One region of the Pseudarthrobacter sp. NPDC092439 genome, then DNA from elsewhere that is predicted to be linked to it. Evidence: riboswitches for the same ligand, from Rfam matches in the RefSeq annotation. Region 1 holds a riboswitch; each other region holds the start of a gene.
The links. A riboswitch is a leader RNA that binds a small molecule or an ion and turns the genes downstream of it on or off. The one in region 1 is predicted to bind S-adenosylmethionine.
Positions count from the first base shown of each region.

Region 2: another riboswitch for S-adenosylmethionine. It lies ahead of ACIQCM_RS08965 (homoserine O-acetyltransferase); the one in region 1 lies ahead of ACIQCM_RS03645 (aminotransferase class V-fold PLP-dependent enzyme).
Region 3: another riboswitch for S-adenosylmethionine. It lies ahead of ACIQCM_RS07845 (DUF1737 domain-containing protein); the one in region 1 lies ahead of ACIQCM_RS03645 (aminotransferase class V-fold PLP-dependent enzyme).

Region 1 covers NZ_JBIVQB010000001.1:773,217-783,001, reverse strand. Annotated here, with positions in the region: gene ftsE (cell division ATP-binding protein FtsE) at 1-39, shown strand, start outside; gene ftsX (permease-like cell division protein FtsX) at 36-950, shown strand; gene ACIQCM_RS03685 (peptidoglycan DD-metalloendopeptidase family protein) at 979-2,406, shown strand; gene smpB (SsrA-binding protein SmpB) at 2,494-2,967, shown strand; RNA gene ssrA (transfer-messenger RNA) at 3,057-3,425, shown strand; gene ACIQCM_RS03670 (hypothetical protein) at 3,574-3,939, opposite strand; gene ACIQCM_RS03665 (fluoride efflux transporter FluC) at 3,999-4,397, opposite strand; gene ACIQCM_RS03660 (fluoride efflux transporter FluC) at 4,394-4,897, opposite strand; gene ACIQCM_RS03655 (metal-dependent transcriptional regulator) at 4,794-5,507, opposite strand; gene ACIQCM_RS03650 (class I SAM-dependent methyltransferase) at 5,551-6,309, opposite strand; gene ACIQCM_RS03645 (aminotransferase class V-fold PLP-dependent enzyme) at 6,427-7,836, opposite strand; SAM riboswitch class IV at 7,872-7,985, opposite strand; gene hisN (histidinol-phosphatase) at 8,155-8,967, opposite strand; gene rsgA (ribosome small subunit-dependent GTPase A) at 9,014-9,785, opposite strand, start outside.
Region 2 covers NZ_JBIVQB010000003.1:170,693-180,477, forward strand. Annotated here, with positions in the region: gene ACIQCM_RS08955 (zinc-dependent alcohol dehydrogenase family protein) at 1-312, opposite strand, end outside; gene ACIQCM_RS08960 (MFS transporter) at 405-1,787, opposite strand; gene ACIQCM_RS08965 (homoserine O-acetyltransferase) at 1,970-3,085, opposite strand; SAM riboswitch class IV at 3,098-3,213, opposite strand; gene ACIQCM_RS08970 (VOC family protein) at 3,387-4,025, shown strand; gene ACIQCM_RS08975 (CPBP family intramembrane glutamic endopeptidase) at 4,126-4,905, opposite strand; gene ACIQCM_RS08980 (DeoR/GlpR family DNA-binding transcription regulator) at 4,907-5,695, opposite strand; gene hutI (imidazolonepropionase) at 5,731-6,942, opposite strand; gene ACIQCM_RS08990 (NAD(P)/FAD-dependent oxidoreductase) at 6,954-8,054, opposite strand; gene ACIQCM_RS08995 (glycine C-acetyltransferase) at 8,094-9,290, opposite strand; gene tdh (L-threonine 3-dehydrogenase) at 9,300-9,785, opposite strand, start outside.
Region 3 covers NZ_JBIVQB010000002.1:641,536-651,320, forward strand. Annotated here, with positions in the region: gene ACIQCM_RS07825 (AMP-binding protein) at 1-534, opposite strand, end outside; gene ACIQCM_RS07830 (ABC transporter ATP-binding protein) at 540-1,685, opposite strand; gene ACIQCM_RS07835 (ABC transporter permease) at 1,682-3,367, opposite strand; gene ACIQCM_RS07840 (extracellular solute-binding protein) at 3,364-4,392, opposite strand; SAM riboswitch class IV at 4,631-4,746, shown strand; gene ACIQCM_RS07845 (DUF1737 domain-containing protein) at 4,760-5,032, shown strand; gene ACIQCM_RS07850 (rhodanese-like domain-containing protein) at 5,029-5,442, shown strand; gene ACIQCM_RS07855 (O-succinylhomoserine sulfhydrylase) at 5,439-6,647, shown strand; gene ACIQCM_RS07860 (EAL domain-containing protein) at 6,613-9,198, opposite strand; gene ACIQCM_RS07865 (glutamate--cysteine ligase) at 9,264-9,785, opposite strand, start outside.

The DNA.
Region 1 (9,785 bases):
GCGCCGGGTGCCGCCGCGGAGGGTGAGGCGCCGCGATGAGGCTTGCATTTATCCTCGGCGAAATCGGCAGCGGCCTGCGCCGCAACGTCTCCATGGTGGTCTCCGTGATCCTGGTGACCTTCGTGTCGCTCACCTTCGTGGGCGCCGCGGGCATGCTGCAAATGCAGATCAACCAGATGAAGGGCTACTGGTACGACAAAGTCCAGGTGGCCATCTTCCTGTGTGGGGAAGGTTCGACGGCGGCGGGCTGCGCCGGCGGGCCCGTCACCGCCGAGCAGCAGGAGAACCTTAGCGCCCTCCTCGAATCGCCGGCGGTCAGCCAGTACATTAACGACTTCCAGTTCGAGTCCCAGGAAGAGGCCTACAAGCACTTCAAGGACCAGTTCTCGAATTCGCCCATCGTTGACTCCGTCACGCCGGAGCAGTTGCCTGCGTCCTTCCGGATCAATATGAAGGATCCGGAGAAGTACCAGATCATCAGCGAGACGTTCTCCTCCCAGCCGGGCGTGGAAACCGTCATTGACCAGCGGCAGCTTCTGGAGCGGCTCTTCTCGGTGATGAACGGGGCTTCCCTTGTTGCGGTGGGAATCGCCGGAGTCATGATTGTTTGTGCCATCCTGCTGATCGCCACCACCATCAGGTTGTCCGCGTTCAGCCGTCGGCGCGAAACAGGCATCATGCGCCTGGTGGGCGCGTCAAAGACCGTGATCCAATTGCCGTTCATCCTCGAGGGCGTCATCGCCGCGGTTATCGGCGCCACGCTGGCTTCCGGAACTCTGTGGGCGGTGGCCCATTTCTTCCTGGGCGACTTCATGTCCCGGCAGTACCCGGACACCGCGTTTATCTCATCCAGCCAGACCCTGATCCTGGCGCCCGCCTTGATAATCCTTGGCGGATCCTTAGCGGGAATTTCGTCACTCTTGACCCTACGCCGATACTTGCGCGTCTAAGCTGATGCAAGCCGAACAAGGAAAGCCTATGAATGACATGGACCAAATAAAGAGCCGCCGGCCCAGCCATGGCGGGCGCCCGCATGCGCGCGGGACCTCGCTCATGAGTGGTGTCATTGCGGTGGTCCTGGCCGCCGGGCTTGCCTCGTCTGCTCCCGCGGCGTTCGCCGACGAACTGGAAGACAAGCAGGCAGCCCTGAACGCTGAAGCGGCCCGCGTGCAGCAGTCGCTGGAGTTCGTTGACGCCCGCATCGCCAAGGCCGCAGGCGACCTGGTCATCTATCAGGGCCAGCTTCCCGGTGCGCAGCAGGCTCTCCTCGAAGCGCAGGGCAGGGTGGCAGGTGCGGTCAAGGAAGTGGAAGCACTGTCCGCCCGCGTGGATATGGCACAGCAGAACAAGGCCAAGATCACCCAGCAGCTGGAAACCGACAAGAAGAAAATTGCCGACACCAAGAAGCTGATCGGGCAGATCGCCACGCAGGCCTACAAGTCCGGGGGAGTGCCGTCGAATCTCTCCCTCTTCTTCGGCTCCAACAGCGGCTCCAGCCTGACGGAGACCATGGACCTGGCAGACCAGGCGATGCGCAGCCAGAACGCGGCCATGGACAAGCTCTCCCAGCAGAACGCCACCAATGTGAACTCCCAGGCCCGCCTTCAGGCAGTGGAAGCGGAGATCAGGGACCTCAAGGCCAAGGCTGACGCTGCCCTGGTGCGTGAAAAAGCTGCCAGGGATGAAGCGGCGGCAAAGAAGTCCAAGGTGGATAAGCTCATTGCCGACACCACCCGGCTTAACAAGGAACTGCAGGCCGCGAAACCTGCAATCCAGACACAACTGGCGGGTGTGAAGGCGAACCAGGTCGCCGTTGCGGCCGAAATCAAGGAACGCGACCGCCGGCTTCGCGAGGCATGGTTGGCCGAACAGCGCAGGCGTGCTGCTGCCGCTGCCGCCGCAGCTGCCGCCGCCGCGGCAGCAAGGAACCAGCCCCCGCCCCCGTCCCGGCCGTTCGTGCCGCCGGTGGGATCGCCGTCGGCCTTTGGACTCCGGCACCCCTTCGCCTCCAGCGTTCCGATCACCTCGGGCTTTGGCTGGCGCGCCACACCGCCCGGCACCATCGACTTCTACGGCACCGGCGGTTACATGCACACCGGCATTGACTTCGGAGCTGCCTGCGGCACACCCGTTTACGCGGCGGCGGCCGGCGAGGTCTTCAGCTCCGGCTGGAACTCGGCCGACGGCGGCGGTTGGCGGGTCAAGATCTCGCACGGAGTCGTCCAGGGCAATTCCCTGACCACCATCTACTATCACAACGCCAGCATCGTAGTCGCTAATGGCCAGCAGGTTTCGCAGGGGCAGCTCATCGCCTACTCGGGCAACACCGGCAACTCCACCGGCTGTCACGCCCACTTTGAAACCTGGCTGAACGGCTCCGCGGTGGACCCGATGGGGCTGCTCTAGGAGCACGCCGGCGCTGCCGTACACTGGTAGGACTCCGCGGCCGGCAGGCCGGGAGGCCGACGGATTCTTGGATTGAGGAGTACTCCCGTGCCTAAAGAAAGTGGCCGGAAAGTGGTGGCCACCAACCGCAAGGCCCGGCACGACTACCATGTGCTGGATACCTATGAGGCCGGTATCGCGCTCATGGGCACCGAAGTGAAGTCCCTGCGCGAGGGGCATGCCTCCATGGTGGACGGCTTCTGCACGTTCTACAATGACGAGCTGTGGATGGAAGCCATCCACATCCCCGAATACAACCAGGGCAGCTGGACCAACCACGCGGCGCGCCGCCGCCGCAAGCTGCTCCTGCACCGCGAGGAGCTCACCAGGATCGCCCACAAGATCCGCGAATCCGGGTATACGGTGGTTCCGCTGCAGCTGTACTTCGTGGATGGCCGGGCCAAGGTGGAGATCGGCGTAGCGCGCGGTAAGCGGGAATACGACAAGCGCCAGACCCTCCGTGAGCAGCAGGACAACCGCGAAGCCCAGCGCGAAATGCGGGAACGCAACCGCCGCCGCTGACCCTGCCGGCGTCCGGGAATGATTCGCGGGGGTCATGCGTTATGATAAATAGTCCGGTGGGCATGCCTGCCGGTTTGGTAACAAAATACGGGGATGATCGGTTTCGACGATGTTAGTCGCGACAGGTGAAGCGGGCCGAGGATGCAGAATTATCTCGTTAACGCTGTCTGCAAACCAATAAGTGCCGAATCTAAGCGCACTGACTTCGCTCTTGCTGCCTAAGCAGTAAGACAGTCCGTCAGCCCGGGGTTGCTATCGCCCCGGTTCCTGGCGTCATTTAGATAGCCACTGCTGTTTACCCTCGTCATCGGGGTGAACGGGACTCTTAGGTGACTGGGCCCGGATCAGCCAGCTGTTTGCAGCATGGCTGGGGCCGAGAAAATCCGACGCAAACTGCGCCCGGAGAAGCCCTGACAACACGACATCGGACGGGGGTTCAATTCCCCCCATCTCCACTTTTTGTGAAAACACCCCGGTCCTTGGACCGGGGTGCTTTTTTGCGCCAGGGAGCATCATTCTCGACGCGGATATTCCCTGACGCGGCCCATATATGGGGGCGTCAGGAAAGATGCGCGTCGAAACTGAACCAGCGCACCGAACTGCCTGTTACTGGTCTACGACATCCACGACGCCGATGAAGCGCGTGCCGACGCCTTCGAATTCGCTCCGGATAGCTCCGGCGGGGCGTTCCGGCACTTCGTGCCTGGTGTGGTGTTCGCAGGCAACAAAACTGAAGTCGGGCCACCACTTCTTGGGCCGGGCTGCTTCCTCGTAGCCGCACACGGCGCAGACCAAATGAACCCACACGGGGCGCTTCCCAGTGCGGTTTGCCCGCGACTGCACCAGCCACGGCGGCGGGTTGTCCAGCAGGGCCCCGAGTTCCTCCTCCGCCATCCACTTGGGCAGGCCGTGGCGCTGCGCCATTTCAAGGGGTATGTCGAGGGCAATTGCTGCGTCACGTCTGCTAATCATCACTGTCCACCATACGGGAGGGCTCCAAATCGCTTTTCGGCAGCAACAGGCCCGCCCGGTCAGGAGGCCAGCGCCACCCCCGCAGCCGCGGCGGCAAACCCCAGCACCAGGTTCGTGGCCACGTTCACCGCACCCGCCCCAAACCGCGCCTCGCTGAACAGCCGTACGGTGGCGGTAGTCCATGAGCTGAACGTTGTGAGCCCGCCGGCGAGGCCCGTTCCGACGGCGGCCCGCCACTCGGGTGTCATGGCCGGACTTTCCGTGGCGGCGTAGGTCAGCCCGATCAGGAAACAGCCTGCCACGTTGACCAGCAGAGTAGCCCACGGCCAGTGCTGCCGCCCCGACCCGCCGGGCCCGCGGACGCTGCGCCGTGCGCTGTGGTGGGCAAACCAGCTGTCCACGGCAAACCGGAGCAGGGCGCCTGCCATCCCGCACAGGCCTACCAGCACCGCCGTCATGGTGTGACTTCCGCAGGACGCGCAAGCAACCGGCCCAGGCGCCAGCCGGCCCCCGCAGCGGCGAGGCCGAACACCAGCGACAGGGCAAGGTACAGCAGCCACGCCTGGTGTTCACCAGCCCGCAGCAGCTGGTCGGTGGAGAACATGACGGCGGAGAAGGTGGTGAAGGATCCGAGCAGCCCCGGGCCGATCCCCGCACGCAGCCAGAAGGATGTCTGCGGCCGCGCCATCCAGAGCGTGGTCAAGGCGGCGAGGACAAAGCTTCCTGCAACGTTAATAAGGAGTGTTGTCCATGGAACAGATCCGGTACCTTCCGGAAAAACCAACCCCAGGCCGTACCGCAGTTCCGTGCCGAGGAGGCCGCCTGCAGCCACTGCCAGCCAGGCGCGCCACACGTCAGCCGTCACCCAAGAGGCAGCCGGGATGCGGGTGGTCCGTGTGGACCCAGAGTGCTGACGTGATCTCCTCGGCGAAGTCGTAGTCCCTGCTTCGGCCCGCATTGCGGATCCGCACCACTAAGGCTCCTCCGAAGGGACGCCGGCCCAGCACTTCGACTTCATCGTCGATGTCGATGTGCTCGGCGGACAGATACCGGAGGAGATCCGGGTTGTCGTCGCTGATCCTCGTGATCCTGCCGGTGTGGCCCTCATCGAGTTCGCCCATGAGGTGGGCCCGCGGCACCATGACCTGGCCGTCCGCGGAGGGGATCGGGTCGCCATGCGGGTCCCTCAGCGGATGGCCCAGCTTGGCCGAAACCCGTTCGATGAACGTGTCCGATACAGCGTGCTCCAGCAGTTCCGCCTCGTCGTGGACCTCGTCCCAGCTGTAGCCGAGCTGCTGTACGAGGTACGTCTCGATCAGACGGTGCCGCCGCACCATGGCCAGCGCCAGCCGCAGCCCGGCGTCGGTCAGCGTGATGGCGCTGTAGGGCTTGTGGTCCACCAGGCCCTGGTCCTTGAGTTTGCGGACCATCTCGGACACCGAAGAATTTGCAACGCCCAGCCGCTGCGCGAGCTGCGAGGACGTAATGGCCTTGTCCTGCCACTCCGTGAAGGAGTAGATGACCTTAACGTAGTCCTCGATGGAGGAGGAGGGCGCGCTGGTCTTCACAGGTCAAGCCTACCGGGTGCGGGGCGGCACGGCAGGGCAAGGGTCAGGCCTTGGCGGCGCGCCACGCCAACGTCAGGTAGGGCAGCTTCAGGTCGAGCCCGGCGGCGTGGCCCAGATGGTCGTGCAGGTACCAGTCCAGGTTGGCCAGCACTTTGGCGCGGGTCGCCTCGCCTGCCCGCAGGTAATAGCTGCGCGACTTGGCCAACTCCATCAGGTCCTCGGTGGTCACAGTGTCCTGCCAGTGCGTGACGTGCCCCTCCGGGCCCTTGAATTCGGGCCCCACCACCGGCCGGAAGTCAGGTTTGTACACGTCCCCCGCGTGCATGATCCGCGACAGGCGGTGCACCCACGGCACAGACGTGTCCAGCTGGTTCCACACGAGACCCAGGATGCCTCCCGGCCGCAGCACACGCGCCAGTTCGGCGCTTGCCGCCAGCGGATCGCACCAGTGCCATGCCTGGGCCACAGTGACGACGTCGAACGACGCGCCGGGCAGGCCTGTCGCCTCCGCTGTCCCCGCCACCGCCGTGGCACCAGGGCAGTGGAACTTCAGTTGGGCCAGCATGTCTGCGGACGGGTCGATAGCCGTCACCGCCAATCCCCGATTCAGCAGGAGGGCGGTGAATTTTCCGGTTCCGGCTCCAACGTCCAGTGCGTCCCGTGCCCCTTCAGGAACCACCCATTGGGCTGCGTCTTCGGGATATCCGGGCCGCACCCGCTGGTAGTGGCTGCCGCCGGAACGGAAGCTGCTGCCCAGCTCCTGGCGTCGTCCGTGATCTAGCTTGGGGCCACCCCGAACCACCGTGCCGCCTCCCGTTTCCCGTGCCCGGGCAGCTGGTGCGCCGAGGATTACCCCTCGAATTTACCGCATCAGCAACATGGAGCCGGCCGGCGGCACAGGCCCCGTCCGGTCCAGGACTCAGGTGTCCGTGCAGGGAGCTGCACCGGCGGTACCCGGGGTGTTCGGCGCCCAGTGCGGGTAGGTCCGGGTGTCGTTGGCCGGCACCCAGCGGCCGGCGTCCACCACGTAGTCCCAGCCGAGGCCGGTGGTCCTGAGGGCCCGGATGCCGGCCAGCAGGCGCTGCGCGTCCTCCAGCCGGGAACCCACACCGAAGCTGGCCCGCAGTGAACCGGACGGCAGTCCCAAGCGCTTGAGCAGTGGATGGGCGCAGAAGCGGCCGTCGCGCAGGCCCACGCCGTGCTCGGCGGACAGGTATGCCGCCACGAGCCCGGCGTCGTAGCCCTCCACCGAGAAGTTGACCACGCCGATGGTGTCCGTCTCCGGGTTGGAGTCATTGAAGATCTGGTGCACCCTCACTCCGCTGATCTCCTGCAGGCCCTCCACCAGGAAAGACCGAATGGCCGACTCATGGGTGTGCCAGCGCTCCTGGTCCAGTCCCGCGATGACCTGCGCGGCCCGCGCCAGGGTGGCGGCGCCCAGCACGTTGGGTGAGCCCCCCTCATGGCGGGCCGGTCCGGTAGCCCAGCTGACGCCGTCGAGCTTTGCCTCCGTGACGGCGCCGCCGCCGGCGAGGTGGGGGGTGCCGGCGTCCAGCCAGTCGGGGCGGCCTACCAGCACTCCGGCGCCGAAAGGCGCGTAGAGCTTGTGTCCCGAGAAGGCGAGGTAGTCGACGTCGTCCGCTGCGATGTCCACGCGGCGGTGCGGCGCGAGCTGGGCGGCGTCCACGACAATCCGGGCGCCGTGCTGGTGGGCGAGCGCGGCAAGGGCGCGCACCGGGAGGATCTCGCCGGTGACGTTGGAGGCGCCCGTTACGGCCAGGAGGCTAACGCCGCCCTGCTCAAGTTCGGCGCGCACGGCCTCCAGGGTTCCGGCGATGCTGTCCGCGGCCACGATGCTCCGGTGCGGGACGCCCTGCCACGGCAGCAGGTTGGCGTGGTGCTCGATGTCGAGGTAGAGGACGTCCCCGTCGGGCCGGCCGCCGGTAAGCGGGAGGCAGCCGGCAAGCAGGTTCAGGGAGTCGGTGGTGTTGCGGGTGAAGATGACCGAGTCGTCCGGCCGGCCGCCCACGAATTCCCGCACGATGTTCCGTGCGTTCTCGTAAACGGACGTGCTGATCTGGGACGCGTACCCGGCGCCGCGGTGCACGCTGGCGTAGTACGGCAGGATTTCGTTCAGGTAAGCCGAGACCACAGACAGCGCCGGGGCGGAGGCGCCGTAGTCGAGGTTCGCATAGCGGACGTGTCCGCCGGTGATCAGGGGCGCCTGGATTTCGGCGCCGGTGACGGCGGCCAGCGGCCGGGCCGCTGCTTCAATACGGGCGTCGGCGGGCAGGGCCGGACGGGCGGGGGTGACGGTGGCAGTTGTCACAGAGACCTCACTGGGAAAGGACTCCACAAACGGGGAATCCGCGCTTGCCGCATCCGCTCCGGACCGGCCTGGTCGTCACCCGGGGCACCCCGCCGCGAATGGAGGGTTGCCGGCCAGCAAACCGGGGTTTAGCGCTGGCACTCGTGACCTGGTTAAGAGCGTAGGACATCCGGCGGGCAAGGTTTAAGCGGGCCGCAATGTTAAGGCGATTGTTACGCGCAGCCGCTGATAGCTCCTTTGGGCGAATATAACGACGACGGGCGCCTCAGTTCGGGGCGCCCGTCGTCGTAATCTTCGGCCGGGAAAGGTCCGGTGAAGCTAGAGGAGGTCGTCCAGGTAGGGGTTCAGGCGGTGCAGCACTTCAGTGTGCAGGATGGAGTTGGTGGCCAGCGCATTCCCGCCGAAAGGCCCGTCCTGGCCTTCCAGCGAAGTGAAGCGGCCGCCGGCTTCCACCACGATAGGCACCAGTGCGGCCATGTCGTACAGGTTCAGTTCGGGTTCGCAGGCGATGTCCACCGAACCCTCCGCCACCATGCAGTATGACCAGAAATCCCCGAAAGCCCGGGTGCGCCAGACGTCTTCGGTCAGACCCAGGAACTCGTCCAGGTTGCCCCGTTCCTTCCAGCCGCCCAGGCTCGAGTAGGACAGGGATGCGTCCGCCAGGTTGGAGACGTTGGAGACCCGTAGCCGGCTTGCTGCCGCCAGGGAACGGCCGGTGTAGGAACCCATACCCTTGGCACCCCACCAGCGCTTGCCCAGGGCGGGAGCGCTGACCACCCCGACCACCGGTTCGCCCTCGTCCACGAGTGCGATCAAGGTGGCCCAGACCGGTACTCCGCGGACAAAGTTCTTGGTGCCGTCGATGGGGTCGATGATCCAGCGGCGTGAGCCGTGGCCGGTGCTGCCGAATTCCTCGCCGAGCACGGCATCGCGCGGACGGGACCGGGAGAGCTGGCCGCGGATGGCCTCCTCGGCGGCCTTGTCCGCGTCGGTGACCGGCGTCAGGTCGGGCTTGGTCTCCACATGGAGATCAAGTGCCTTGAAGCGGCTCATGGTCTGGTCATCCACGGAGTCGGCCAGGACATGGGCCAGGCGCAGGTCATCGTTGTAGCTCGAAGCGGGTTGGATCATGCTTCCAAACTACCGTCTGCGCGCGGATCTGCTGGGAGATCCGGCGTCAGGTGACGCTGCCGAGTTCCTTGGCTTCCTGTGCCTCGTTGCGCGGATCCGCCCCAAGGAGGCGGCGCAGGGACGCCAGCCGGGCGGTGCCGGTGGGTCCTGCGTGCCCTTCTTTGACCCAGGCATCCAACCCGCAGTCCACGGCGCTGGCGGTGTGCTTGCAGCCCCGTTCGCAGTCCTCGATCCCGGGCGAGAGGTCCGGGAACGAGCGCAGGATCCGGTCGGGGTCCACGTGGGCCAGCCCGAACGAGCGGATCCCGGGGGTGTCGATGATCCAGCTGCCCGGGGGAGCTTCAGCAAGCCGGAGGGCCAGCGCGGATGAGGACGTGTGGCGTCCCCGGCCGGTCACGGCATTGACGCCGCCCGTGGCCCGCTCCGCGCCGGTCAGGGCGTTAACCATGGTGGACTTGCCCACGCCGGAATGGCCCAGCATCACGGTGACTTTGCCGTCCAGGTAGGCGCGGAGGCGGGCAACGGCGTCGCTGTCCAGGCGGGCGGACAGCCCGTCATCGGAGCGGGCGTCGATTCCCGAGGCCCGGTCGTCGGCCGTCCGGCTGATAATGACGGGGAACTCGAGGTGCGTGTAATTCGACAGGAGCTCCGCAGGATCCTTGACGTCCGCCTTGGTGACGAGCAGGATCGGCTCGATGCCGGCGTCGTACGCTGCCACCAGCGCGCGGTCGATGAACCCGGTCCGTGGCTCCGGGTTGGCGGCGGCGACCACGATGACCAGCTGGTCCGCGTTGGCCACGACGGCGCGTTCCACGGGG
Region 2 (9,785 bases), on a different contig from region 1:
GCAGGCGCGGCAGTCGCCGCAGCTGGGAACGAAGACCAGCACCACGTGGTCGCCCACGGAGACACCTTCGACGCCGGGTCCCACGGCCTGCACCCGTCCTACCGCCTCGTGTCCCAGCGCCATGGGAAGCGGGCGAACGCGCGATCCGTCCACCACCGAGAGGTCCGAATGGCAGAGGCTGGAATAGGTGATGGCGATGCCCAGTTCCCCGGCGCGCGGCTCGGGGCGGTCAAGCTCCTCCACCACCAGGGGACGGGCATCTGTGTAGCTGGTTCCGGCGGGAACGGTGTTGTAGAGGACAGCGGCTCGCATGGCGGCTCCTTGCTGTGGATGGTTCATGGCATGCAGCTGCCCGGACCCGGAAACCGGATCCGGGCAGCTGCCCTGGCTGGTGTCGCCGTGGGTTACTTCTTGGACGCGGCGAGCAGGTCCGCGGTGCCCTTGGCATCCGCAGCGTCAACGTCGCGCAGCGAGATACCCCGGGTTTCCTTGAGGAAGAAGACCGAGATGGCCGTGACGACGCAGGCTCCGAGCAGGTACAGCGCCACCGGCGTGGAGGAGCCGAAGTTGCTCAGCAGGGCCGTGGCGATGATCGGGGCCAACGAACCGGCAACGATCGAGGTCACCTGGTAGCCCAGGGATACGCCGGAGTAGCGCATCCGGGTGGGGAACATTTCGGCCATGATGGAGGGCTGGCCCGCGTACATCAGGGCGTGGAAGATCAGGCCGATGGTGATGGCTGCCAGGATAATCATGTCGTTGGCGGTGTCCATCATGGGGAAGGCGAAGAATCCCCAGGTGCCGCCCAGGATGGCGCCGGCCATGTAGACCGGACGGCGGCCGAAGGCATCGGACATCTTGCCCACCAGCGGCACCGTGCAGAAGTGGATGAAGTGGGCCACCAGCAGCAGGAGCAGGATCCGGGACGTGTCCGTTTCCACGACGACCTTGAGGTAGGTGATGGAGAACGTCACCACCAGGTAGTAGAGGATGTTCTCGGCGAAGCGCAGGCCCATGGCGGTGAAGACACCGCGCGGGTAGCGGCGGAAGACCTCTGCGACGCCGTAGCCCTTGTTTTCAACGGCAACTTCCTTGCGGGCCTCGATGAAGATCGGGGCGTCCTGGACTTTGGTCCGGATGTAGTAGCCGATGATGACGATCACCGCGGAGAGCCAGAACGCAACACGCCAGCCCCAACCGAGGAAGGCCTCCTGGGAGAGCGTGGAGGACAGGGTGAAGAGGACGCCGGTTGCCAGCAGGTTGCCCATGGGAACTGCGGACTGCGGCCAGCTGGACCAGAAACCGCGCGACTTGTTCGGGCTGTGCTCGGCCACGAGCAGGACGGCGCCGCCCCACTCACCGCCGACGGCGAAGCCCTGCACGAACCGCAGGAAGACCAGCAGGGCCGGTGCCCAGTAGCCGATCTGCGCAAACGTGGGCAGGCAGCCCATGAGGAAGGTGGCAACGCCCACCAGGATGATGCTGAGCTGCAGCAGCTGCTTGCGGCCGAACTTGTCGCCAAAGTGGCCGAAGACAATGCCGCCGATGGGGCGGGCGACGAATCCGACGGCGTACGTCACGAAGGCGGCGATGATGCCGTCCAGTTCCGTGCCCGAATTGGGGAAGAACGTCTTGCCGAACACCAGCGTGGCGGCCGAGGCGTAGAGGAAGAACTCGTACCATTCAACGACCGTGCCGGCCATGGAAGCCGTAACGACCTTCTTAAGGCCGCTGGCCTGGACGTCAGGTTCCCCGACCCGCCCTGCGGCTGACTTTTCCGTACTCATTAATGAACTCCTTCGGCGTCTACGTCGACGCCAGATGCGACCAGGATGAGGCAATGCGATGTGATGTACACAACATACCGCCACTTCACACGAGTATGGCCTTTCTACAGGCGCAACCTCAACGGCAAATAGTGCAGAAGGCATCTGCATAAATGCACACAGGAGGCTGCAAGGGGCCCGGATTATGCGCCGAGGTGATCACGCAGCCGGGCGCCGAGCTGGCCGATCTCGGTCAGGAAGCCGTCATGGCCGATGGGCGCGGCAATGAGGTGGACGTCCACCTCTCCGGGCAGGGCGGCGGCGAGCTCGCGCGACTGCTCCGGAAAATACAAACGGTCGGAATCCACCGCGGCCACGAAGAATCTCGCGGTAGTCCGGGCCAGGCTTTCCGCCAGCGATCCCCTGCCGCGGGTGACGTCGTGGCTCATCAGCGCCTCGGTGAGCACGATATAGCTGTTGGCGTCGAAGCGCCGGACCAGCTTGGCGCCCTGGTGGTCGAGGTAGCTTTCCACCTGGTACCGGCCGCGCCCAGCCAGGGTCTCCGCCTGCAGCGGAGCTTCGCCCGCTTGCGGGTTGCGGCCGAACCTGCCGTCAAACTCCTGCGCGGAACGGTAGGTGATGTGGGCGATCCTGCGGGCCAGCGCAAGGCCGCCCTCGGGGAACGCGCCGTCGTAATAGTCGCCGTCGTTGTAGTTGGCGTCCTGTCGGATGGCGAGCGTCTGGGCCTGGGCAAAGGCGATCTGCTCGGCGGTGCTGGCTGCGCCGATGGCGATGACCGCACAGCGATGGACCCGCTCAGGGTAGGTGACGGCCCATTCCAGCGCCCGCGCCCCGCCCAGGGATCCACCCAGCACTGCGAACCAGGACCGGATGCCCAGCTGGTCGGCGAGCCGCGCCTCGGCCACGGTGCTGTCGCGCAGGGTCACCAGCGGGAAGCGGGAGCCCCAGGGTTTCCCGTCCGGAGCGGGCGACGACGGCCCGGTGGACCCGTAGCATCCGCCCAGGATGTTAATGGCCACCACAAAGAATTTGTCCGTGTCCACGGGCGCGCCGGGGCCGGCGAGCTCTTCCCACCAGCCGTCCTCGTCCGTGTCGCCGCGCGTCACGTGGGTACTGCCGGTCAGTGCATGCTCAATAAGGACGGCATTGGAACCGTCGGCATTCAGGGTGCCCCAGGTCTCATAGGCCAGCGTGACATCCGGCAGGAATCCGCCGGCCTCCAGCTCCATCCCGCCAATGCCTGCGTAGCGGACCACGCCATGCCGGGGCCCTGCGGTACGGGGAACGGTGACTGTCATATACAAACCTCTTCTGCGCGCTTGCCCGCCGCCGGGAGGCCGGCAGGCCAGGTCCTCACCCGGGGCACCCCGCCGCGGAAGGAGGGTTGCCGGCCAGCAAGCCGGGGCTGTTGCTGGCACTCATGACCTCCCCCGAGTGTATGAAAGATCCCCCGGGCGGCGCCACGCATGTGACCCGTTATGACATCCGGCGTCACGCCGGCGCGCCCTTCCGGGTGGTCGTCCGGGACGGCTCCCCGCTTATTTCCAAGTAAGGCGATCCTAAGCTGAGAGCCCGATCACAAAGTGCCAAGATGTTGCCATGCGCATGGATCACGTCTCTTACGCCTGTGAACACGATGGCCTGGCTGCCACCACTGACCGGATTTCCTCCGCCCTTGGCGTCGAGGCGGTTAAGGGCGGGGTGCATCCCCGCTTCGGGACGCGCAACATGATCATCCCTCTGGCGGGCCACAAGTACCTTGAGGTCGTGGAGGTCCTGGACCACCCGGCGTCGGACAAGGCTCCGTTCGGCCAGGCCGTCCGCTCCCGTTCCGCGGCCGGCGGCGGCTGGATGGGCTGGTGCGTCGAAGTGGACGACCTGGCACCCTTCGAGGAGCGCCTGGGCCGCTCCGCGGTCAACGGCAACCGCAAGTTCCCTGACGGCCGCGAACTGGTCTGGAAGCAGATCGGCATCCTGGGCCTGATCGCTGATCCGCAGGTCCCCTACATGCTCAAGTGGGAGGGGGATCCCTCGCTGCACCCCTCGAACGCCTACAACAGCAGCCTGAAAATGCGCTCGCTGACCATCGCCGGCTCCCCCGAGCGCGTCACCGAATGGCTCGGCGAGCCGGTGGAACGCCCGTTGGAAGACGTGGCCGTGGACTGGGTGGCCCCACACGGCACCCCGGGCATCCTCGCCGTCACGTTCGAGACCGCCACTGGCCCCGTCACGATCTGACCGCACCACAGCTTCGGCCGCCATCAGCGGGTGACAACGGCGTCGCCCACCGATGGCGGCCGAATTCTCTTTAAGCCAAATTCCCTTCAACCGCGCTGAATCAGCCCAGGCCCACGGCACGGCCGAAGAGGCTAAAGCCGACGAAGGCCACCGTGTCCAGCAGGGCATGGGCGACGACCAGCGGCATGACCCGGCGCGTCCGGGTGTACAGCCAGGCGAAGACGATCCCCATCACCACGTTTCCGATGAAGGGCCCAAACCCCTGGTACAGGTGGTAGGTGCCGCGGAGCAGGGCGCTGACGGCAATGGCAGCCGGCACGCTCCAGCCGAATTTTCCGAACCGGTCCAGCAGGTAACCCACCACGATGACCTCCTCCACCACCCCGTGGCGGACGGCGGACAGGACCAGTACCGGGACCGTCCACCAGTAAGCGTCGAGGGCGCTGGGGACGATGGCGGTGGTGATACCAAGTGCCCGGCCGGCCGCGTAGAGGCCCAGCGAAGGCACCCCGATCAGGGCGGCCAGCCCCAGTCCGTGCAGGATGTCCCGGCCGGGGCGGGCCAGGTCGAAGCCCAGTTTCCGGAAGGCTGACCCGCTCTGGGCAGGATCCCCGGTGCCTGCCTGCCGCTGGCCCGTGAGGAAGTAGATCACCAGCAGCACCGGGACCAGGGCAAAGATGATGTCCAGCAGCTGGTAGGCCAGGTCGAAGTACTCGCGGCTGCTCTGGGAGCGGTTCAGCGTGGACGTGCCTTGTGCCAGCGGCGCGCGGGACATCTTGTCCAGGAGCTGCACCACGGAGTACACCGCCGACTGGCCCAGGGACAGGCCCAGGACGATGAGGACTTCGAATGTGAGGCGTCGGCGCGATGAGACCAGCATGTCAGGCAGGCGCCACGATCACTTGAGTGCCACTGGCTTCGAAGGCGGCCTTGTCACGCGCGGAGATCCCGGCGTCGGTGATGAGCCTGGTGAAGTTGTAGCCGTGCATGGTGGCGAAGGCGCGGACCCCCACCTTGGAGGAATCGGCCAGGACGTAGGACACGCGGGCCCGGCTGGCCAGGAGGGTGTTGACGGAAGCTTCCCCTTCGCCGGTGTTGGTGGGCCCCACCTCGGGATCGATGCCGTTGACGCCGATGAAGGCGATGTCCAACACCACTTTCTGCATGATGATGTCCGTATAGGGGCCCACCAGTTCGTAGGAACGGGGGTTGAGGATGCCGCCGGTCACCATGACCTTGATGTTGGGCCGGACGGCCAGCTGCCCGGCGATATTGATGGCGTTGGTGACCACGGTGAGGGTGGGCTGGTTGGACGGCGCGTTCAGGTCCTCGCGCGTGGCCAGGATCTGCGCCAGCACCGTGCTGGTGGTGCCGCCGCACAGTCCGATGACGGCACCGGGGGTAATCAGCGCGGACGCGGCCTGGGCGATCTGCTGCTTGGCCTCTGCGTGGTCGTCCCGGTTGTACCGGCCGGGAAGGTCATAGGCCAGGGCACCGGTGGTCGCCCCTCCCCGCGTGCGGGTGAGCAGCCGGCGCTTGGCCAGGCTGTCCAGGTCCCGCCGGGCGGTGGCGGGCGAGACGTTCAACGTGTTGACGATCTCCTCGACTTCCACCTGGCCTGTCCGGGCCAACAGGTCCAGGATCGCCGTGAGTCGGTCGGTTCGGGTCATGCGGCCTCCGGGGATTGCAGTCTGGGGGCCGGCTGCTACGCCACCCGTACGCCGGCCCGCCACACAGCGTACGTCAGCGGCATGCCCGGACGGTAGGCGAGGTGCGTGGCGGAGGGAGCGTTGAGCAGGTGAAGGTCCGCGCGGTGTCCGACGGCGATGGAGCCCACCGCGCGTTCGCCGTCGGCGTCCTTTCCGGCCTCCCGATGGAGGGCGAGCGCGCCCCCGTAGGTCGCGGCCCGGACGGCCTCGTGAACGCTCAGCCGCATCTGCAGGACTGCCGTAGTGACGCAGAATGACATGGAACTGGTGTACGAGGTGCCGGGGTTGCAGTTGGAAGCCAGCGCCACCTGGACGCCGGCGTCCAACAGGGTGCGGGCGGGGGCCAGCGGCTGGCGGGTGGAGAGGTCGCATGCCGGAAGGCACGTGGCCACGGTGCCGCGGTTTCCGGTGCCCGCGGCGGCATCCCAGCCGGTCCAGGTATCCGCGAGCGCGGCAACGTCCCGCTCCGACAGGTAGTTGACGTGGTCCACGCTGGCCGCTCCCACTTCCACAGCAAGCTGCACGCCCGGGCCTTCGCCCAACTGGTTGCCGTGCACCCGCAGTCCCAGTCCGGCGTCGCGGCACGCCAGCAGGACCCTGCGGGACTGCTCGGCGGTGAAGGCCCCTTCCTCGCAAAACACGTCCGCCCACTTCACATAGGGGCGGACGGCGTCCAGCATGGGGCCGCACACCAGGTCCGTGTACGCCTCCGGGTCCTGGCCCGCCGGGACCAGGTGCGCGCCGAGGAAAGTCACTTCGTCCGCGACGGTGGACGCGATGCGGGCGCTGCGGGCCTCGTGCTCAACGTCGAGGCCGTAACCGGTCTTGGTTTCCAGGTAGGTGGTGCCCTGGGATGCCGCTTCCGCCACCCGCCCCATGGCCAGCCGGGTCAGGTCGAAGTCGGAGGCCTCCCGGGTGGCCCCCATGGTGACGCCAATGCCGCCGGCGGAGTAGGACTCCCCCGCCATGCGTGCCTCGAACTCCGCGGTACGGTCCCCGGCGAATACCAGGTGGCTGTGCGAATCCACCCAGCCGGGCAGCAGGGCACGGCCTCCGGCATCCACGGACTCATCGGCGGCCGGGGCGTCTCCCGCGGAACCGATCCAGGCGATCCGCTCCCCTTCCACCACCACGGCCGCTCTCTTCAGGACCCGGTGCTCCAGGTCCTGGGTCATCAGCTCGGCAATGTTCGTGATCAGGGTGCTCATGCAACCATTCTTCAGCGCCGGATGGACCAGCGCGTGGCTGCCACCGCCTGCGTTGTCCGGGATTCCGGACTGCCTCCAGCCGCCTGGCCGGCCAGGATTTGCGCCGCGGCGAGTTCGGCCAGGGCCGAGGAGGTCTGGAAGCCGTAGCCGCCCTGGCCCGCCAGCCAGTAGAAGCCGGGCGCTTCGGCATCGAACCCGGCTACCGGAATGCCGTCCGCAGCCTCGGTCCGCAGCCCGGTCCAGGATTTCCGCACGGCCGTGATTCCCAGCGTGGTCACCGTGTTCAGCAGTTCCACCAGCCGTTCGACGTCGTCCGGGCGCGGCCGTGCATCCTCCGGGCCGCTGGGCACGCTTTCGGACGGTGAAATCAGCACATCCCGCCCTTCAGCGCGGAAATAGAAGGTACGGTCGGCGGCCGCCACCATCGGCGCGGACTCCGGCAGGGGACGGTCGACGGCGGCAATCGCCGCGGTGCGCCGGTACGGCTGGAAGCCGAGCTTCTCCACGCCGCTGAGCACGGCGAGTTCATCTGCCCATGCCCCGGCGGCATTGACCAGCACTCCGGCCTGGAACGCCTCGGTCCCTGCCCCCGCCTGCCAGCCGGAGCCAAGCCGCTGGGCCGAATGCACCCTGGCGCCGGTGATGATGTCCGCACCGGCGGCAAGGGCGCGCTGGCGGTGGTCCGCCAGGAGCAGCGGCGCGTTGCACGCGAAGGATCCGGTGTCCAGCCCGGCGGCCTGGAAGGAATCCGGAACCAGCGCAGGGCACAGTTCAAGCGCATGCTCCGCCGTAATGGGCTTCATGTGTCCGCTGGCTTGTGCCGCCACGGCAGCCTCCGAGCCCACCAGCATGAAGCTGCGGGGTGTGAGGACCGGTTCGCGGAGCGCGGAGTCGCGCTCGGCCATGAGTTCAAGCGTCCGCATGGTCAGCTCCTGGACTACCGGCGGCCCATAGCTGGGTATCAGCTGGCGGGCGGAGCGGGAGGACGTGTGGTACGCCAGCTCCTGCTCCGCCTCCACGAGTGCCACACTGCAATGGCCGGCAAGCCGGGAGGCCAGGGACAGCCCGGCGATACCGCCGCCCACGATCAGGACATCGTACTGTGCGCTCATGGGTCCATGATGGCAGAGTACGGGCCTCGTGGCCGCGGTCTAGGCCGCCACCTCCGCGCGGCTGGCCATGAAGGCGCGGACGCACGCTTCGACGTCGCCGGCAGAATGCGCTGCGGAGAGCTGGACCCGGATCCTGGCCGCTCCCCTGGGGACCACCGGGAAGCTGAAGGCTGTCACGAAGACGCCGTGCTCGAGCATGCGGTCCGCCACCTTGGCGGCCTGGACGGCGTCGCCGAACATGACCGGGACGATGGCGTGCTCTCCCGGCAGCAGGTCGAAGCCTTCCTGTGACATCCGGCGGCGGAAGAGTTCCGCGTTCTGGAACAGGCGGCTCCGCAGGTCCGCCGAATTTTCCACCAGGTCCAGGGCCTTGATGGTGGCGGCTACGATGGCGGGCGCGAGCGAGTTGGAGAACAGGTAAGGGCGCGCCTTTTGCCGGAGCATGGACACTACCTCGGCCCGGCCGGACACATACCCGCCGGAGGCACCGCCCAGAGCCTTCCCGAAAGTTCCGGTGTAGATGTCCACGCGGTCCGAAACGCCCGCGTGTTCCGGCGTTCCGGCGCCGGTCTCGCCCATGAAGCCCACGGCGTGCGAGTCGTCCACCATGACCAGCGCGTCGTACTTCTCGGCAAGGTCGCAGATGGCCTCCAGCGGAGCAAGGTAGCCGTCCATGGAGAACACGCCGTCCGTCACGACGATCCGGCGGCGTGCGCCCGCGGACTCGATGAGTTTCGCTTCAAGGTCCGCCATGTCCTGGTTGGCGTAACGGTAGCGCTGCGCCTTGCAGAGCCGGATGCCGTCAATGATGGAGGCGTGGTTCAGGGCGTCCGAGATCACTGCATCTTCGGCGCCCAGCAGGGACTCGAACACACCGCCGTTGGCGTCGAAGCAACTGGAGAACAGGATGGTGTCCTCGGTGCCCAGGAAGCGCGAAACCCGGGCCTCGAGCTCGAGGTGAAGGTCCTGGGTGCCGCAGATGAAGCGCACGCTGGCCATGCCAAAGCCGCGCTGGTCCATGGCGTCCTTCGCGGCGTCGATGATGTCCGGGTGGTCCGCCAGCCCGAGGTAGTTGTTGGCGCAGAAGTTGAGCACGTCCGCGCCCGGCCGGCCGGGCTGCCCGGCGGTGATGTGGCTGGACTGGGGCGAACTGATGCTGCGTTCGGCCTTGAACAGCCCGGCAGCGCGGATGTCGTCCAGCTCGGCGCGCAGTTGGTCCTTGATTGAGGTGTACATGGCGTTTCCTTAGAGTTTGGTCCAGTCGAGGACGACCTTGCCGCCGGTCCCGCTGCGGGCAATGTCGAAGCCTTTTTCCCATTCCGCGGCAGGCAGGACATCGGTCACCACCGCTGAAATCCCGGCATGGAGCACAGGGTTGGAGGAAAGCATGGCGCTCATGGCATACCAGGTCTCATACATCTCGCGGCCATAAATACCCTTCAGCGTCAGCATGTGGGTGACCACCTTGGCCCAGTCGATGGTGATGTCCTGGCTGGGCAGGCCCAGCATGGCGATGCGGCCACCGTGGTTCATGTTGTCAATCATCTCCGGCAGGGCGGACGGGTGCCCGGACATTTCCATGCCGATATCGAACCCTTCCCGCAGGCAGAGCTCCTGCTGGGCTTCGCGGATGCGGGTGGTGGAGACATCGATGGCAAGGTCGGCGCCCAGGCGGCGCGCCAGCTCCAGCCGCGGCCCGGAGACGTCCGTGATGGCGATTTTGCGGGCGCC
Region 3 (9,785 bases), on a different contig from region 1:
GGCACGGTCGTCGGAGCTGAGCCGGAGGTATTCGCTGATGGCCTCGGCATTTGCCTGGACGTTGCGGTGCGAGAGCCGGACCAGCTTGGGAGAGCCGGTGGACCCGGAAGTGCTCAGCATCAGGGCAAGGTCCGGGTGGAGCACGTGCCGGGTCTCCGGACGGACCTCCGCGATGCGCGGCGCCCCGTCGCCGGCGCCGTCGACCATGATCACGTCCGGGTCGAATGCTGTCCTGATGGATTCCACGGCTGCCGGATTGTCGCCGGGCACCAGCACCAAGGGGTGCCCGGCGGACAGCGCGGCCAGGTACGCCACCAGGGAATCGATGCCGTTGGTTGCCGCCAGCAGCACCAGCCGCCGTGCCGATCCAAGCCGTTCCGCCGCCTCGTGCACCCGCACCGCCAGCTGCGTGTAGCTGAGCGTGTCCGGCCCGGCGACCACCGCGGGGCGGTCCCCGAACCGGGCAAGTTGCGCCGCAAATGGCACGGCGGGCGCCGCCGTCTCAAGGAGCCTGCTGGGTGGTGCGATGGTCACGGAAATTACCTCAAGGTTGTGGCGGGGGAAGGCGCCGCCAGGCGTTGCGTGGAGCGCGCTGAGCCGGCCGGCGGGCCGGTGACCGCGTGGTCGCCAACCAGAAGGGTCGGCGTCGTTCCCGCAGTGACGGAAACGTGGACCCGGGTGCCCGGGGCGTGGCGCACCTGGTGCGGCTGCCAGGAGCGGAGGGTGCGGCCGGAGGCCAGGCGGACGTGGTGGAGGACAAACGCCCCCCGGTACTCCAGCGATACCACCTCGGCGGTACCGGCCGGATCCAGGCCCAGCGCCACCTCGTGGGGACGGAGCACCACGTCGACGTCCACATCGCACCCGCCCCAGCCGGGAACCGTCGACACGACCCCGATCTCGCATGTCAGCAGCGCATTGTGGACATGCGCGGGAAGGAAGTCGGCGTCGCCCATGAACGAGGCCACGAAGCGCGTCGCCGGCTGTTCAAAGACCTTCTCCGGGATGTCGCTTTGTTCGATGGCACCCGCGCGCATCACCACCACGCGCTGCCCCACGGAGAGCGCCTCGGTCTGGTCGTGCGTGACGAACAGGCCCGTGGTTCCGCTTTCCTGCAGCGCGGCAACGATGTCCGCACGCACCCGGCCGCGGAGGGTTTCGTCCAGGCTGGAGAACGGTTCATCCAAAAGGACGACGGCGGGGCGGGGCGCCAGTGCACGCGCCAGCGCCACACGCTGTTGCTCTCCGCCGGAGAGCTCGTGGGGGTAGCGGCTGGCCAGGTGCCCGAGCCGGACGATTTCCAGGACCTCGGCAACCCTTTTCCGGCGCTCCGTGGCCGGCAGCCGGTTCAGCCCGAAGGCGACGTTCCTGGCCACGGTCATGTTGGGGAAGAGCGCGTGTTCCTGGAACACAAGGCCTACGCGGCGGCGCTCCGGCTCCAGGAACCGGCGCCGGTCAGCGACCGTCTCGCCGGCAATGGTGATGGTTCCTGCGTCGGGCCGCTCCAGCCCGGCGATAAGGCGAAGCATCGTCGATTTGCCGCACCCTGAAGGTCCGATGACGGTGACCAGTTCGCCGGGCGCCACCGTGAGGTCGATGGATGCCGCCGCTGCGACCTTGCCGTAGCTCATGCTGACGCCCGCAAGCTCCAGGGAGGGCGTTCCGTGGGTCGGGGAACTGCTCATGGTGCCACCGTCCGGTCGCGGAGGCCGGCTGTGCGCCGGAAAAGGAAGTACACCGGAATAATGGCGACTGCGACGATCCCCAGCGCAGGCAGCGCCGCCTTTTCCCAAAAGTTCTCGCGGGCAAGCTCATATACCCAGACCGAAACGGTGGTGAATCCGAATGGACGCAGGAGCAGGACTATTGGCAGCTCCTTGACCGCATCGATGGCTACGAGAGCTGCGGCCACGGCCGCTCCGCGTCGGGCCAGCGGCAGGTGCACCCGCGCCAGGAGCCGCCCCGGCGAGGCGCCGAGGCTCAATGCGGACGCCGTCAGCGCGGGTGAGATCTTGGCAAAGCTTGCGTCCACGGCCTGGTAGGCGGGTCCCAGGAAGCGCACCACGTAGGCGGCGAGGATGCCGGCCACCGAGCCGGTCACCAGGAGTCCGGTACCGCCCGGCACACCGGCACCTTCCAGGAACCCGTCGAGGTTGGCGAAGGCAATGAGCACGCCGATGCCGATCACGGCGCCAGGAACGGCGTAGCCGAATGTGGTGGCCTGCGCGGCAGAGACCACCACCGGCCCGCCGCCCAGGCGCACGCTGTGGCCGATCGCGAGGGCAAGTGCAGCGCATGTCAGGGCGGCGATCCCCGCGACCACCACGCTGTTCAGCAGGTAGCCCGGGAAGCGGGGGTCAAGCACCGGTCCCGTGGCGGGCACGGCCTCGCCAACAGCCCAGGCGGCCAGCCTGGCAAGCGGGAGAAGGAAACCTGCGGAGAGCACAGCCAGGCCGGCGAACATCGCGGCCCAGCCGGCCCAGCCGGACAGTTTCTGCGGCTGCAGCCCTTCTCCCCGGCCGGCTTTCTGATGGAACCGGGACCGCCCGCGGAACAGGCGCTCTGCGGCGAGCACGGCAACCGCAAAGAGGAGGACCAGGACGGAGAGCTGCGTGGCCGCGTGGAAATCGAAGCTCCCCTTCCACACGAGGTACACCCCGACGGACACCGTTTGGACGTTGAAGTACTGGACGGTGGCAAAGTCCGTGAGGGTCTCCATCATCACCAGGGCCAGGGCCGCGGCCAGGGACGGCCGGGCGAGAGGCGCCAGGACGCGCCACAGCGTCCGGCCACGACTGGCGCCCAGGGTGCGGGCGGCGTCATACGTCGCAGCGCCCTGCTCGCTGAACGCCGTCCTGGCCAGGAGGTAGACGTACGGGTACAGGGTCAGCGACATGACCAGGACCGCTCCGGGCAGGGAGCGCACCTCAGGGAGCCAGGCCCCCGGCCCGAAGATGGAGCGCAGCATGGCCTGTACCGGGCCGCCGACGTCGAAGGTGGACAGGAAGACGAAGCCCAGTATGTAGGCGGGCATGGCAAGGGGCAGCACCAGCGCCCACGAAAGGACGTTGCGGAGCGGAAAGGTGTAGGCGGTGACCAGCCAGGCGAGTCCGCCGCCCACCAGCAGCGTTCCGGCACCGACGCCGGCCATCAGCAGCACGGTGGTGAGCACCATTGCACCGAGGTCGCGGGGCACGGTGCCGCTGCCCAGCGTACCCAGTCCGTCCACCAGGACGGCAACAACAGGCGTAGCCACCAGGACGGCCACAAGCAGGACCAGCGCAGACCAGAGCGGCCGCCCGTTTCCTGCCAGCATCCGCCGCCGGGCCGGCGCTGCGGATGCGGTCAGGACAGCCGGTCCACTCACTTATATCCTGCCTCGGCAAGCAGCTCGGTAGCCTCCGCGTTCAGGTCGCCGTAGGCTTCGGCGTTCAGCGGCATGCGCTTGAAGTCTCCGAAGCCGGCGATCAGCGGCTCGGGCTTGGCAGACGGATTGACCGGGAACTCGTGGTTTGCGTCCACGAAGGCGTTCTGTCCCTTTGTGGCCAGCCATTCGATGAGCTGCTGGGCCTCGGCCGCGTTGTCGGAGTTTGCGGCCACGCCCGCGCCTGAGATGTTCACGTGCGTACCGGCACCGCCCTGGCTGGCCCAGAACAGGTCAACGCCGAAATCCGGGTCCGACTCCAGCTTGCGCGCCAGGTAGTAGTGGTTGTTGATGCCCACGTCGCAGGCGCCGGCGTCAATCGCCTCGAGCAGCAGGACGTCATTGCTCATGATGTCCACGTCGTTTGCAACCCAGCCCTTGACGATCCCAAGGGCCTTCTCCTTACCGTGGAGGCCGATCAGACCGGCCACCAATGACTGGGTGTAGGAAGAGGTCGCGTCGCGCATGCAGAGGCGGCCCTTCCACTTGGGGTCCGCAAGGCCCGCGTACGTGTCCTTGGCGTCAAATTCAGCTGGATCCACCTTGTCCGGGTTATAGGTAATGGTGCGGGCACGCATCGCCAGCCCGAACCACTTCCCGTCGGGGTCACGCAGGTCCGACGGGACCGCCTGTTCGAGGGCAGCGGAATTAACGCTTGCCAGCACATCCTGCCGCCCAGCGTTCCAGAGGTTGCCCGCGTCGACCGTCATGAAGATGTCGGCGGGGGTGTCTTTTCCTTCTGCCTTGAGCCGCTCCAGGAGCTCCGCGTCATCGCCGGTGATGAATTCGACGGAGATGCCGGTTTCCTTGGTGAACTCGCCGAAGGCACCTTCAAGGTCGTAGTGCCGGGCCGAATAGATCTGCAGGTCCGCCGGCGCCTTGCCGATCCCCAGCACGCCGCAGCCGCTCAAGGCGAGGGCGGACACCGCGAAGGCGGCGCAGGCAGCGAGAAGCTTGGGTCGATGCATGAGGAGGCACTCCTGGAAGAAACGGCCGGGGCCGCGCGAAACTGACACAAAAGGAAGGTTAGCGTTACCTTACCAGAGGCCGCGGCGGCAGAAGTATATGGGATACGTCACGCCAGCGCCGCCGCCACGCCGTACGCACGCCATCGCCGGTGGGCGCCCCTGAACGCGCTCAGTTCGATTACGGAACATGACGACGACGGCGGTGCGGGCATGGGCGCCGGATGTTACGTTTTGGGAGAGTAATGAGAATCGGCGCCAAGCCCTGACTGGCCGGTCGGCAACCCTCCCTTTCGCGGCGGGGTGCCTCAGGTGAATACTCGGCATATCGACCCATTCGAGCTGCAAGCGTGAGAGAAGGAGTTCTGTCGTGTCTGACGCATCCGCCCCTGAAGAAAAGTTGTCTTACCGCCTGATCACGGGCCCTGATGACCGCGCCTTCTGTGAGCGCATTTCCGCCGCCCTGGCCGAGGGCTACGTCCTGCACGGCAGCCCCGCGGCCACGTTCAACGGCACCGGAGTCATCGTGGCGCAGGCCCTTATCCTGCCGGCCGCCATCGCATCTGCCGATGCGGCCGTTGCCACCGCAGTCGAGGACCTGGAATCGCCGGACCTCGAGTTCGACGGCGAGGGCCACGCGTGAGCTACGCGGGCGACCTCACCCCGCAGGAGGCCTGGGCCAAGCTGGAGCAGGGCGCCATCCTGGTGGATGTGCGCACGGAGGGCGAATGGGCGCATATCGGCATCCCTGACACCAACGCCACGGACAACGACCCGCTCTTTATCCAGTGGACTTTTCCCGGCGGAATCCCCAACCCTGACTTCATCAAGGACCTCCGGAGCCAGGCACCAGAGGATTCCAACGCGGAACTGCTGTTCCTGTGCCGCTCCGGCCAGCGCTCAATCTCCGCCGCCATCGCTGCCACGCAGGCCGGCTTCACGTCGTACAACATCCTTGAGGGCTTCGAGGGCGTCCCGGACCGGCACGGTGAGCGGACGGTTAATGGCTGGAAGAACAGCGGACTGCCCACCAACCTGGGGATCGCCGAGTGACGTTCAACCCCGATGCCGCCGCCTGGAATCCAGATACCCAGGCGGTCCGCGGCGGCCTTGACCGCACCAACTTCCAGGAAACGTCCGAAGCTGTCTTCCTGAACTCCGGCTTTGTCTACGAGTCGGCTGCCGCCGCGGAGCGGGCGTTCACAGGCGAAGACGAGCGGTTCGTGTATTCCCGCTACGGCAACCCGTCCGTGGCCACCTTCCAGGAACGGCTGCGCCTACTGGAAGGCACCGAGGCGTGCTTTGCGACGGCGTCCGGCATGTCCGCGGTGTTCACAGCCCTCGGCGCCCTACTGGCGGCCGGGGACCGCGTGGTGGCTGCCCGCTCGCTGTTCGGGTCCTGCTTCGTCATCCTCAACGAAATCCTGCCGCGCTGGGGTGTGGAGACCGTGTTCGTGGACGGCCCGGACCTGGACCAGTGGCGCGACGCCCTGTCCCGGCCCACCACCGCCGTCTTCTTCGAATCCCCCTCCAATCCGATGCAGGAAATAGTGGACATCGCGGCGGTCAGTGAACTGGCGCATGCTGCGGGGGCGGCCGTCGTCGTCGACAATGTCTTTGCCACTCCCCTGCTGCAGCGGTGCGGCGACCTGGGCGCCGACGTCATTGTCTACTCGGGTACCAAGCACATCGACGGGCAGGGCCGGGTGCTGGGCGGAGCGATCCTGGGAACCCGGGAGTTCATCGACGGCCCGGTGAAGCAGCTGATGCGGCACACCGGTCCGGCGCTGTCCGCGTTCAACGCCTGGGTGCTGACCAAAGGCCTGGAAACCATGGCGCTCCGTGTCAACCACTCTTCCTCCACAGCCCTGCGCCTGGCCGAATGGCTGGAGGAACAGCCTGCTGTCCGGTGGGTGAAGTATCCGCTGCTGGCGTCCCATCCGCAGTACGACCTGGCAGCCAGGCAGATGCGTGCCGGGGGAACGGTGCTGACGTTTGAGCTGGCGGCGGCCGACGGCCGGACCGGCAAGGACGCGGCTTTCGCCCTGCTGGACGGGCTGCGCATCATCGACATTTCCAACAACCTGGGCGATGCGAAGTCGCTCATCACGCATCCTGCCACCACCACGCACCGGGCGATGGGGCCGGAAGGGCGGGCGGCGATCGGGCTGAGCGACGGCGTTGTCCGGCTGTCAGTTGGCCTCGAGGATCCGGACGATCTCGTCAGCGACCTTGAACAGGCCCTGAAGCAAATCTGAGGCAGTCCCGGCCCTGGGAAGGCTCCGCCGCCCGGGCGTACTGGGCACGCAGCCAGTCCTCGACCGCGGCGCCGGGAAGGGGCCGGCACCAGTGGTAGCCCTGGCCGAGCCCCGCGTTAAGTCCTGCCACCTCGCTCGCCTGCCTATCCGTTTCCACGCCTTCGGCCACGACCACCAGGTCGAGCGCCGCTGCCATGGAAATGATGGCGGCCACCAGGCCGCGTTCCCGCGCGGAGCCCTCCCGCCCCAGCGGGCTGATGAAAGACCGGTCGATTTTTATGACGTTGGCCGGTATCCGGCTGAGGTAGCTGAGTGCGGAATATCCGGTTCCGAAATCGTCCACGGCGATGCCCACACCCAGTTTCCGGAGCCGTTCCAGGACCTGGATGGAGCCGTCGAGGTCACCCACCAGTCCGGATTCGGTGATTTCAAGCACCACGGCGTCCGGCTGGATCCCGGCCCGGGCTATTGCGTCCTGGACCTCATCGAAGATTGAGGGGTCCTGCAGCTGCCTGGCGGAGATATTCACCCCTATGGCGAGGTCGCCGGCCCCAAGGAGCCGCTGCCGCCAGACTTGGGCCTGCTGCAGGGCCTCCCGCAGCACCCAGGCGCCGATTCGAAGAATCAGCCCCGATTTTTCCGCGATGGGGATGAATTCCCCGGCGGTCACCATCCCCACGCCGGGCCGGTTCCAGCGCACCACGGCTTCAAGGCCGATCGGCCTGCAGTCCTCCAGGTCAAGGATCGGCTGGTAGTGCAGTTCCAGTTCGTCCCGTTCTATTGCCCGGGAAAGCTGCGACTCGATGTTGATGACCTCAAGGGCCCTGTGCTGCATCTTCTCGTCAAAAAGGAACGCGGCCCCTTTCCCGTCGGCTTTCGAGTGGTACATGGCAGCGTCGGAGCGGTGCAGGAGGGAGGCCGCCGTATCCCCCGGCTCCGAGAGGACGACGCCGATGCTCACGGAGACAAACAGCTCATTTCCCTGGATATTGAAGGGGTCCTGGACAGCTGTCGCTATCCGGTCCGCTATCTTCCTGGCATTTTCCTCATCCGTATCGCTGCAGACGACCACAAATTCGTCCCCGGCGAACCGCGAGGCGGCGTCCTGGGCGCGGATGACTCCCGAAAGCCGTGCGCCGAACTGGGCGAGCAGGCTGTCACCTGCAGCATGGCCCATTCCATCGTTGATGAGCTTGAACCGGTCCAGGTCCAGGAAAAAGACCGCCACGGCGCTTCCGGTCCTGTCCGCGTCGGCAAGGACCTGATCAAGGTGCGCAAGCAGCCTGCTTCGGTTGGCCAGGCCGGTCAACGGATCGATGAAGGCCAGCCGTTCGAGCTCCGCCTCGCTGCGTTTCTGTGCACTGACATCCATCATCGACCCCACGAAGCGGATGGCCTGCCCGGGCTGGCTCCGGACCACATGGCCCCTGGCGAAGACGTCCATGTAGCTGCCGTCCTGCCGGCGGAAGCGGTACTCCCTGCTCCACATTTCCCCGTCAGAGCCAAAGAGGCTGGCCAGGGAATCCAGGAGGGGCTCCTTGTCCTCCGGATGAAGCCTGGATTCCCACCATTCCCCGGCGTGAACGAATGTCTGGCCGACGATCCCGAACATGGACCGGACCGCGCCGTGCCACACGGTCCTCCCGGTCTGCAGGTCAGTGTCCCAGAGGACCTCCTGGGTGGCGCGCATGGCCAGGCGGTACCGCTCTTCGCTCCTCCTTAGCGCCTCCTGGGCCCTGCTGCGCTCGGTGACGTCGCGGGTGATGCCGCGAAAGCCGACCGGTTCTCCGTTCCTGTCCTGGATCAATGAGGCCGAGGTGGAGACAACACGCTGTTCACCGTCTTTCCGGGTCAACGTCCACTCGAAGCCCGGATCCGGAGTTTCGCCGGCACGTATCATCCTGAAATACCGGGCTATCCTGGCGGCTTCGGCAGGCCCGGAAAAGTCCTTGTTGGTCAGCGTCAGGGCCTCCTCGCGGGAGCAGCCGAAGAGTACGCAGAGTGCGTTGTTGGCAAAGGTCAGGTTGCCGGCCAGGTCGGTCTCGAAATACCCTTCGGCGATCTCTTCCAGGATCTTGCGGTAGTATCGTTCACTTTCCCTCAGGGCTACTTCCGCCTGGCGGCGCTCTCCGATGTTCTCTGCAACCCCGTACACGCCCACCACGGCCCCGGCAATGATGATCGGCATGTTCGTCACTGCGATATCAACGCGGTGGCCGTCCCTGTGCAGGTGGGTGGACTCGTAGTGCTGGGGTTCCCCGGCGGCTGCCCGCTTGAACGCGGCGGCAGTCCGGGCGATCTTCTCCGGGACAACAAGCTGGTGGAACTGCAACTTCAGCAGCTCCGCCTCGGTGTAACCCGTCAGTTGTTCGCACGCAGGGTTGGCCGAGAGGAACCTGCCTGACAGGTCGAATGAGTAGACGGCGTGGGGATTGTGTTGGAAGAGGGATTTATAGCGTTCCCGGGCCTCATCCAGGGCACGCTCGACTGAAGCCCTCCGGCCAACTTTCCCCCTGAACCGCCACCTGCTGATCCTGCGAACCGCGAGCACCCCCCAAGCATTTGAACCCCAGCCTACGGCACGACAGGGGGCCCGAGCGGCAACTCCCCGACACCCTAGGACTGGCGGACCCTAAGGAGGTCCGGGACGGCGTCCAGATCGGAGGGGTCGGGCGCGCCGCGCATGGTCACGTTCACAGCATGCTGCACCACGGCACCGAAGCCGAAGTCCTCCGGCTGCGACTGTGCAAGCATCCTGTCCCGGATGCGGCGCTGCTCTGCCGCGCCGGTACCGCGCGCAATGATGTCCTCTACGCCCTGCCGTGCAACCGCCAGTTCACCCTGCTCGTCCAGGACCGGCGCGAGGTAGTCGACCAGGGACCGGACTACGTCCGCGGCGCGCGCCGGCCTGAATGTACCGAAGTCGAGCAGTTCCCCGCTGAGTCCGCTGCTGCTGGCCTGCCAGGACGCCATTCTCAGCAACACGGTCGGCACCGGTGCGGGATCCACTCCCGCCCGCCACTCCCGGCTGGCCGACTCCACCAGCGCCCGGACCAGCAGGGCGATCAGGGCCGCATCTTCGGCCCGGAGGCAAACGTCCGCCACCCGGACTTCCACCGTGGGGTGGTTCCGGGAGAG